Regions from separate parts of the Mesorhizobium sp. UC74_2 genome, predicted to be linked through region 2. Evidence: predicted binding sites of a transcription regulator. Region 2 holds the regulator's gene; each other region holds the start of a gene.
The links. Region 2 encodes PhoB, which activates phosphate uptake and scavenging genes when phosphate is short. Its sites were predicted from a motif close to TGTCATNNANCTGTCAT; they were not measured.
Positions count from the first base shown of each region.

Region 1: ACFJIU_RS17090 (PhoX family protein) is a predicted target of PhoB. The motif match lies at 1,659-1,675, and genes of this name have one in related genera.
Region 3: phoA (alkaline phosphatase) is a predicted target of PhoB. The motif match lies at 1,898-1,914, and genes of this name have one in related genera.

Region 1 covers NZ_CP170562.1:3,508,934-3,512,339, reverse strand. Annotated here, with positions in the region: gene ACFJIU_RS17105 (hypothetical protein) at 22-345, opposite strand; gene ACFJIU_RS17100 (hypothetical protein) at 445-633, opposite strand; gene ACFJIU_RS17095 (alpha/beta fold hydrolase) at 787-1,611, shown strand; gene ACFJIU_RS17090 (PhoX family protein) at 1,739-3,406, shown strand, end outside.
Region 2 covers NZ_CP170562.1:6,186,739-6,190,144, forward strand. Annotated here, with positions in the region: gene pstB (phosphate ABC transporter ATP-binding protein PstB) at 1-292, shown strand, start outside; gene phoU (phosphate signaling complex protein PhoU) at 330-1,037, shown strand; gene phoB (phosphate regulon transcriptional regulator PhoB) at 1,057-1,746, shown strand; gene ACFJIU_RS30185 (ROK family protein) at 1,792-3,033, opposite strand; gene xylF (D-xylose ABC transporter substrate-binding protein) at 3,374-3,406, shown strand, end outside.
Region 3 covers NZ_CP170562.1:2,759,152-2,762,557, reverse strand. Annotated here, with positions in the region: gene rpsK (30S ribosomal protein S11) at 1-112, shown strand, start outside; gene ACFJIU_RS13370 (DNA-directed RNA polymerase subunit alpha) at 213-1,223, shown strand; gene rplQ (50S ribosomal protein L17) at 1,327-1,752, shown strand; gene phoA (alkaline phosphatase) at 1,986-3,406, shown strand, end outside.

The DNA.
Region 1 (3,406 bases), 2.7 Mb from region 2:
TAGCCAATCCCGGCATGGCTGTCATCGGCCCTGCAAATAAGGCCCCAGCGTGACGAGCGCGACTGCAACGATAGCCAACGCGATACCGACGCCCTGAATCGCCGTCAGCCGCTCGCCGAAGAAAGCCAGAGCCACCGCATTTACGGCCACCAGTTGGATGACCGCCGACAGGCTGAGCGAAATCGACATGCCGAAGTCGCGGATGAGCTTCAGCATGATCAGATTGCCAAGTGTATAGAGTGCCAGGGTGATGGCGATCTTGCCGAAGCTCGGTGCCAGCGCCCAATGTTTGGCTGCCGTGGCGGCAAGCAGGAAAATCACGGTGGAGACACCGAGTTGCGCCATGCCGAATACGTTCACAGATTGTCTCCACCCAGCCCGATTGCCCGCCAGGCAAGCTTGTTTCCCAACAGCAGGCTTGGGTCAAGTGTCGGGAATGGCGGACTAGCGCAGCTGAACCGTCTTCGGAAACTCGATCACCTGGCCTTTCGGCTTGGTGTGCTGGGCGGTGACGATGGCTTCGATCAGGATATCCAGCGCTTCGCAGGCCTTGGTACTGGTCTGGTCGTTGCCGCGCAGGTAGTGGGTTGCCCGCTCAAGATGCAGGCGCGCGGCGGCAAAATCACTGTTCATCGATGCTCCGTTCATTTCCCGCCGCAAGTGAAAGCATGGAGCGATTCGGTTGCGGGAACGGAAATTCCGCAGCCGGCATTTGATTCAAAACTGCTGCATTTTCACGGCCTCCGGCCCTTGCCGATGAAAGCGCGAACGCGGCAAGATGGCACGATGTCATGGAAGCTCGATGAGATGGTGTCGACCTCCGCGGGGCGCGTCGCCGCCGGCACGGCAGGCATCGGTCCGGATCTCGTGCTGGCGCATGGCTGGCCGTGGTCTTCCTTTTCATGGCACCGGATCATTCCGTCCCTGGCAAGGCATTACCGGGTCCACTGGTATGACATGCCCGGCTATGGACGATCGCAAAAGGATTCGGCACAGCGCACATCGCTCGACGTCCAGGGGCAGGTGTTCGCCGAGATGCTGTCGCATTGGCGTCTCGAACACCCTGTCGTCGTCGCCCATGATTTTGGCGGGGCGACCACGCTGCGCGCTCATCTCCTGCATGGCTGCGAGTTCGCACGCTATGTGCTGATGAATGTCGTCGCCATGCGGCCCTGGGGATCCGAGTTCTTCGACCATGTCGGCCGTCATGTAGATGCATTTCTCGGCCTGCCGCCGCACATTCACCGCGCGGTCGTGGAAGCCTACATCAAGGGTGCGATCGTCAACGGCATCGAAGCCGCGGATTTTGAGAGCCTAGTCGAGCCGTGGCTGGGCGACGAGGGACGGCAGAGCTTCTATCGGCAGTTCGCGCAGGCCGACGAGCGCTACACGGCCGAGGTCGAACCGCTGTTCGGTGGAGTTCGCTGTCCCGTCGCGATCCTCTGGGGCGAGGACGATCCCTGGATCCCGGTGGAGCGCGGCAGGGCGCTGCATCGCCTCATCCCCCAGGCGTCGTTCGAAACGCTGCCGGGTGTCGGTCACCTGCCGCAACTGGAAGCTCCCGATCGGGTTCTTGCCTGGTTGAATGCATTTCTGAAGGGCAGGAGCTGAGACGCGAAAGGGTCTCGGCCGGACCAAGCCTATGTGGACGCGCCCTGCGTCATGAAACTGTTAAGCCGGCCCGCTACGCAGGTTCCAGACACGCAACCCAGCCAACGCCAAAAGCCAGAGGTCAGTCATGTCGGACCAAGAAGACATCCGCTTCCGCACCAGCCTGCTCGAAGAGAATGAAGGTCCGGCGATCAACCCGACCGACAACCGCACCATGGGCGAGATCATCGCCGCGCGTTTTTCGCGGCGTGGCTTCCTCAAGGGCTCACTCGCGGTTTCCGCCATTGCTGTCACCGTAAGCCCGCTTGCCTTGATGAGCGCCGACGAGGCGCGTGCGGCCGAGGGCGCTTCAGCCTTCACCTTCGACGAAGTCGAGGCAGGCATTGACGACAAGCACCATGTCGCGGCCGGTTACGATGCCGACGTGCTGCTGCGTTGGGGCGATCCGCTGTTCGCCGACGCGCCGGAATTCGATCCAGCCAAGCAGACTGCCGCGGCACAGGCCAGGCAGTTCGGCTACAACAACGATTTCGTCGGCTACATCCCGCTGGAAGGTTCGCCCGAGCATGGGCTTCTGGTGGTCAACCACGAATACACCAACCCGCATCTGATGTTTCCCGGCATCGTCAAGGTGGTGGAGAAGGACGGCAAGAAGGCACTGGAACAGGCACCGCTCACCAGGGACCAGGTCGATATCGAGATGGCGGCCCATGGCGGCACCATCGTCGAGATCCGCAAGGAAGGCGGCAAATGGCAGGTGGTGCGCGACGGCAAGCTGAACCGCCGTGTCACCGTCAACACCGAAATGGCGCTCTCCGGACCCGTCGCCGGCCATGATCGCGTCAAGACTAATGCCGATCCATCCGGAGCCAGGGTATTCGGTACCGTGAACAACTGCGCCGGCGGCGTGACGCCTTGGGGCACCTATGTGATGGCCGAGGAGAACATTCACGGCTACTTCTCCGGTGCCCTGCCGGAGGGCCACAAGGAAGCGGAGAACTACAAGCGCCTCGGCATTCCCGAAGGTTCTTATGAGTGGGGCGCCCACTACGACCGTTTCGACCTTGCCAAGGAGCCCAATGAAGCGAACCGCTTCGGCTGGATCGTGGAAGTCGATGTTACCGATCCGAACTCGACGCCGAAGAAACGCACCGCGCTGGGCCGTTTCAAGCATGAGGGCGCGGAATCGATCGTGGCCAGGGATGGCCGTGTCGTCTTCTATCTCGGCGACGACGAGCGCTTCGACTATGTCTACAAATTCGTCACTGCGGGCAAGTTTGACCCGGCCAATCCCCTGGCCAACAAGGATCTGCTCGACGACGGCACGCTTCACGTTGCGAAATTCGCGGAGGACGGCGGTGTCGAGTGGCTGCCAATCGTTTTCGGCGAGGGGCCGCTGACTGCCGAAAACGGCTTCGCCAGCCAGGCCGACGTGCTGATCGAGACGCGTCGCGCCGCCGATCTGCTCGGCGCCACCAAGATGGATCGTCCCGAGGACATCCAGCCCAATGGCGTCAACGGCAAGGTCTACGTGATGCTGACCAACAACACCAAGCGCAAGGACGACCAGGTCGACGCCGCCAATCCGCGCGCCAAGAACGCCTTTGGCCATATGATCGAGATCGCCGAGGATGGTGGCGACTTCGCCGCCACCAGGGGCAAATGGGAGGTCCTGCTGAAATGCGGCGACCCATCGGTGGCCGATGTTGGCGCATCCTTCTCCACCGCGACCACGGCCAATGGCTGGTTCGGCATGCCGGACAATTGCGCGGTCGACTCCGCAGGCCGGCTCTGG
Region 2 (3,406 bases):
TTTGTGCATCGCGCGCGCCATCGCGGTGTCGCCTGAAGTCATCCTGATGGACGAACCGTGCTCGGCGCTTGATCCGATTGCGACCGCCAAGGTCGAGGAACTGATCGACGAACTGCGCCAGAACTATACGATCGTCATCGTCACCCATTCGATGCAGCAGGCCGCCCGCGTCTCGCAGCGCACGGCGATGTTCCATCTCGGCTACCTGGTCGAGGAAGGTGCTACCGACAAGATGTTCACCAACCCCGACGACAAGCGCACGCAGGACTACATCACCGGCCGTTTCGGCTGAGTGAGCGATTGCTGCCGAGGAAAAAGAGGACATAAATATGGGCGAACATACCGTCGCATCGTTCGACGAAGAGCTCGGACAAATCAGCAGGCTCATCAGCGACATGGGTGAATTGGCGAGCTCGATGGTCGAAAGCTCCACCAAGGCGCTGCTGAAGTCAGATAATGGACTTGCCCAACGGGTCGTGTCGGACGATGCGATCATGGATGCGCGCCAGCGCGAGCTGGACACCAAGGCAATCACGCTGATTGCCAAGCGCCAGCCGATGGCGCAGGACCTGCGCGCCGTGGTCGGCGCCATCCGCATGGCCGGAGATCTGGAACGCATCGGTGACCTGGCCAAGAACATCGCCAAGCGTGTCGGCGCGGTCGGGCAGGGCGCCACGCCGCGCGACCTTTCGCATTCGATCGACGCCATGGCCCATCTGGTGCTCGACCAGGTCGACGGTGTCGTCGAGAAATATGCGGCGAGGGACGCAGAGGGGCTCGCCCAACTGAGGGCTGACGACGAGCGGATCGATGTGAAATACACCTCCGTCTTCCGCGAGCTTCTCACCTACATGATGGAAGATCCACGCAACATCACGGCCTGCACGCACCTGTTGTTCTGCGCCAAGAATCTCGAGCGCATCGGTGACCATGTCACCAACATCGCCGAGAACGCCTTCTACGTGCTGACGGGCGAGCAGTTGCCGCCCAACCGGCCAAAGCTCGACGAGACGGCTGCTGCCGTTCCGGCGGCCTGACCACGGGACGGACGGCAAGATGATCGCGCCGCGTGTCATGGTGGTGGAAGACGAGGAGCCGTTGGGCGTCCTCCTCCGCTACAATCTGGAATCCGAGGGCTACCAGGTCGAGGTCGTAGCCAGGGGCGACGAAGCCGAAATCCGGCTTCAGGAAAATGTGCCGGATCTCCTGGTGCTCGACTGGATGGTGCCGGCAGTATCCGGCATCGAATTGTGCCGGCGGCTTCGGATGCGACCGGAGACCGAGCGCCTGCCGGTGATCATGCTGACGGCACGCGGCGAGGAAAGCGACCGTGTGCGCGGTCTGTCCACCGGTGCCGATGATTATCTAGTCAAGCCATTCTCGATGCCTGAGTTCATGGCACGCGTGAAGGCGCTGTTGCGCCGCGCGAAACCCGAGGTGCTGTCTTCCGTGCTCAAGGTCGGCGACATCGTACTCGACCGCGAGTCGCACCGGGTCTACCGCAAGAAGAGCGAGATCCGGCTCGGGCCGACGGAGTTCCGGCTGCTGGAATTCATGATGCGGCATCCCGGGCGGGTCTTCTCGCGCAGCCAGCTGCTCGACAATGTCTGGGGCGAGACGATCTATATCGATGAGCGTACAGTCGATGTGCATGTCGGGCGCCTGCGCAAGGCGGTCAACAATGGCCGCATGCCGGACGTCATCCGCACGATACGCGGCTCGGGCTACGCCATCCGCGAGGATTGATCAGGGACAACGCCGGTTCATCGGTATTGCGCCCTGATCGCCGGCTCAGACCTCCAGAAGCTGAGGGGTGGGAGCCATCGGACCGCCAAGCGCGAAGATCTCCTGATCGATGAAGGTCAGCGCGCGCATGGCGCAGCCTTCGCGGATCAGCATCTGCTCCTTGGGTTCCGTATCAAAGACAATTGAATTCGAATGTTGTCCGCCGGCGGTCTGGGCAATTGCCCGCCGCAATGCCGGCTCGATCAGATCGAAGGCCGTTGCACCGATGCCGACAAAGGTTACCGGGGCAGGGTCGATGACGGCGAAAAGTGAACCGAGGCTGTAGCCGAGGGCTGTGCCTGCGCGTTCATAGGCCTCGCGTTCGGGGCCGATGCCTGCGCGTGCTTTTTCAGCCAGCCTCTGCATTTCGTCGTCGGGAATGTCAGCGGCCGGTTCGGTGTTTTCATCGAGCCCGTGGGCACTGCGCCAGATCGCATAGTTGCCGGCATAAGCCTCGACGCAGCCATGGCGGCCACAGCGGCATCGCGCGCCATTCGGCCGGTGGATCATGTGTCCGAATTCGCCGCCGGACGACTGGGTGCCGATGAACAATTCGCCATTGAGCACGATGCCCATGCCGATGCCGTGCGAAAGCAGAACGGCAATGAAGTCGTCACGGTAGCGGTCCGTGCCGCGCCAACGCAGCGCGACCGCCATCATGTTGCAGTCGTTCTCGACGATGACGGGAATGCCAAAAGCGTTTTCCAGGATATCGGCAAAGGGGATATCGCCATGCGGGGTGATTGGCGTCCACAGCATGGTGCGCGCATGCGAATCTGCCGTGCCCTGAACGGCGAAAGCTATGCGCAGGACCCGATGTCTTGCCAGGCTCCGGTCGTGGAGCTGTCGCCGGACCATCTCGACACATTCATCGACCAGCGCTTCCCGGGGCAGAGACAGTGTGTCCAGACGGCGTGTTTCTTCGGTCAGGACCTTGCCCGAATAGTCGATGGCTGCGGCCGTCAAAAGGTTGAGCGACAGAACGACCGTCAGTACAGCCGCTGCGCCGGGGTCGAGCTGCAGCCCCACTTGCGGACGCCCCCGCTTCGATGCCGTCGGTTCACTGCGGCCCTCGCGCAGAATGCCCTCCGCGATGAGATCAGACGAAATCGCTGAAATGGTCGAATGGCTGAGGCCGGTGATGGCGGTGATTTCCGTGCGGGACGGCTCACCGGAGCGACGCACGGCAGCAATCACCATCGCGCGGTTCCTGCGGCGCAAATCGTCGTGACGGATCCCGACAGTCATGTCCTTGCCGTTCCTCCCCCCGCCGGCCCCGTGGACACCGAAGCCGTTGCGCTTGGGCCGCCAATGGCGTTCCAGATGCGCTGTTCGTGCATAGGTCGATGCATGAGCGAATGCAAAACCCGTTTCGCTCCTGCCGTCGCGACAGCGCGCTCCTCCACAGATAGTGGCAGAACATGCCCTCGTCGTCACTATTATTTCGTGATCCGAAAAAAATATCGCGAAGGACTCGAATCCCGTTGACAGAAGGCTGTACCTGCGCGATTATTTTTTCGAAGCTCGAAAAAAAGCTTCTCCAACGGCCAACGCACACAAGCGCGCCCTTGGGCGCGGGGAGGAAAAAATGAGGAAATTTACGGCCGCCATTCTGGCGGGT
Region 3 (3,406 bases), 2.8 Mb from region 2:
TGAGTCGGCGCTCCGCGCTTTGCAGGCCGCCGGCTTCACCATCACCTCGATCCGTGACGTGACGCCGATCCCGCATAACGGCTGCCGTCCGCGCAAGAAGCGCCGCGTCTAATAGCTTTTCGAATGCCACCGGGAACGCCTCGTGCGTTCCCGAATGGTTTCCAGGTCGCCCGCCACGATTGGATGGTGGTGGGGAAACGGAAGGGTAGAAAATGATCCAGAAGAACTGGCAGGAACTGATCAAGCCCAACAAGATCGACTTCTCGTCGAAGGGCAAGACGCTGACGACGCTGATCGCAGAGCCGCTGGAACGCGGTTTCGGTCTGACCTTGGGCAACGCGCTGCGTCGCGTGCTGCTTTCGTCGCTGCGTGGCGCGGCTGTTACCGCCGTGCAGATCGATGGCGTGTTGCATGAATTCTCGTCCATCGGCGGTGTGCGCGAGGACGTCACCGACATCGTGCTGAACATCAAGGAAATCGCCATCAAGATGGAAGGCGATGGTCCCAAGCGCATGGTCGTGCGCAAGCAGGGTCCGGGTGCCGTCACGGCTGGTGACATCCAGACCGTTGGCGACGTCGAGATCCTGAACCCCGACCACGTCATCTGCACCCTCGACGAGGGCGCGGAGATCCGCATGGAGTTCACCGTCGACACCGGCAAGGGTTATGTGCCGGCTGAGCGCAACCGCGCCGAAGACGCGCCGATCGGGCTCATCCCGGTCGACTCGCTCTACTCGCCGGTCAAGAAGGTCTCCTATAGGGTCGAGAACACCCGCCACGGCGAGGAGCTCGACAAGGACAAGCTGACCATGACCATCGAGACCGATGGTTCGGTCACTGGTGAGGACGCGGTGGCTTTCGCTGCTCGCATCCTGCAGGACCAGCTTTCGCTGTTCGTCAACTTCGACGAGCCGCAGAAGGAAGTCGCGGCCGAGGCCGTCACTGAACTTGCTTTCAACCCGTCGCTCCTCAAGAAGGTCGACGAGCTGGAGCTGTCGGTGCGTTCGGCCAACTGCCTGAAGAACGACAACATCGTCTACATCGGCGATCTCATCCAGAAGACGGAAGCGGAAATGCTTCGCACGCCGAACTTCGGCCGCAAGTCCCTGAACGAGATCAAGGAAGTTCTGGCAGCGATGGGCCTGCACCTCGGTATGGAAGTGCCGGACTGGCCGCCGGAAAACATCGAAGACCTCGCAAAGCGTTACGAAGACCAATATTGAGCATGAATTCCGAGGATCGGCGGCGTGAGCCGCTGATCCAACGGTCATGCGGAAAACCATCAGAGGCCGTGGCCTCTTGAACAACTGAAGAAGGAAAAGAGCCATGCGCCACGGTTTCAAAGGCCGTCGCTTCGCCCGCAGCGTAAGCCACCGCAAGTCGATGTTCGCCAACCTCGCCGTGTCTCTGATTGAGCACGAGCAGATCGTCACCACCCTGCCGAAGGCGAAGGACCTGCGTCCGATCGTCGAGAAGCTCGTCACGCTCGGCAAGCGCGGCGACCTGCACGCCCGTCGTCAGGTCATCGCCCAGATCGGCAATGAGCCGGTCGTGAAGCGCCTGTTCGACACGATTGCACCGCGTTATGCGCAGCGCAACGGCGGTTATCTGCGCATCATGAAGGCAGGCTTCCGCAAGGGCGACAACGCCGCCATGGCGGTCATCGAGTTCGTTGACCGTGATACCTCGGCCAAGGGCGCTGCCGACCGCGCTCGTGTCGAAGCCGAAGCGACCGAGACCGAGGCGGCCTAAGCCCTTCGGACTTGTTGAAAGACATTCAGGGACCCCTCGTGGGTCCCTTTTTGTTTTTGGATCCCGCATCACTTGCGGTTTGCGCATCAGCCTGGATCGGCTTTTCAGCGCAGAGCAGGGGATGATCATCCAGCGGTTGCCCGGCTGTCATCCGCCGGTCATGGCTTTCCAACAAAACGGGTGAGGGGACGGGTCTCGGGGGACCCTATCATCGTTTTGAAGGATGGATGACCATGACCAATCTGATCAGGCGCTCGCTGCTGGCCACGGCAGCGTTTTCGGCACTTCTCGTTTCCGGCACCGTCTATGGGCAGGGTGCCGCCGATGCTTTTCTTGAGCGTGGCGCCAAGGGCGACATCACTCAGCAGGGCGGCGCGCGGCGCCTCACCGGAGAAGCAACTGCGGAACTTCAGAAGTACATCCAGGGCGGTGACGTGAAGAACGTCATCCTGCTCATCGGCGACGGCATGGGCGATTCCGAGATCACCGTGGCACGCAACGTTGCCGAAGGCGCCGGCGGTTTCTTCAAGGGCATCGACGCGCTGCCGGTCACTGGCCAGTACACGCACTATGCGCTCGACAAGAAGAGCGGCAAGCCGAGCTATGTCACCGATTCCGCCGCCTCCGGTTCGGCCTGGGCGACGGGCACCAAGACCTACAATGGCGCCATCTCCGTCGATATCCACGAGAAGCCGCACAAGACGCTCATTGAGCTCGCAAAAGCGGCGGGCATCGGCACGGGCAACGTTTCGACCGCCGAGATCCAGGACGCTACTCCCGCCGTGCAGGTTGCCCACGTCACGCAGCGCAAATGCTACGGCCCGACCGCGACTGCCGAAAAGTGCCCGACCAACGCGCTGGAAAATGGCGGCCTCGGCTCGATTTCCGAGCAGTTGCTGAACACGCGCGCGGATGTCGTGCTGGGTGGTGGCGCAAAGAGCTTCGGCGAGACCGCCAAGGCCGGGGACTGGAAGGACAAGACCTTGCTCGACCAGGCTAAGGAGCGCGGTTTCCAGATCGTGACCAATGCTGACGAGCTCAAGGCTCTGACTGCCGCCAACAACGATAAGCCGGTGCTTGGCCTGTTCTCGGAGGGCAACATGCCTGTGCGCTGGAAGGGCCCGAAGGCCACTCACCATGGCAACATTGATCAGCCCGCGGTGACCTGCGAACCGAACAGTGAACGCGCGGCTACCGTGCCGACGCTGGCTGCGATGACCACCAAGGCGCTCGAGTTGCTCAAGACCAATGAAAAGGGCTTCTTCCTGCAGGTCGAGGGTGCTTCGATCGACAAGCAGGATCATGCTGCCAATCCTTGCGGCCAGATCGGCGAGACGGTTGATCTCGACGAAGCCGTGCAGGTTGCGCTCGACTTCGCCAAGGCCGACGGCAAGACGCTGGTCATCGTCACTGCCGACCACGCCCACACCAGCCAGATCATCCCGAACGAGACCAAGTCCACTGGTCTCACTCAGGCTCTGAACACCAAGGATGGTACCGTCCTCACCATCAACTACGGCACGTCGGAAGATGAAAACGACCAGGAACATACCGGCGCGCAGCTCCGCGTCGCGGCCTTTGGTCCGCATGCAGCCAATTTTGCCGGCCTGACGGACCAGACCGATATGTTCTTCACCATCCGCGATGCGCTGAA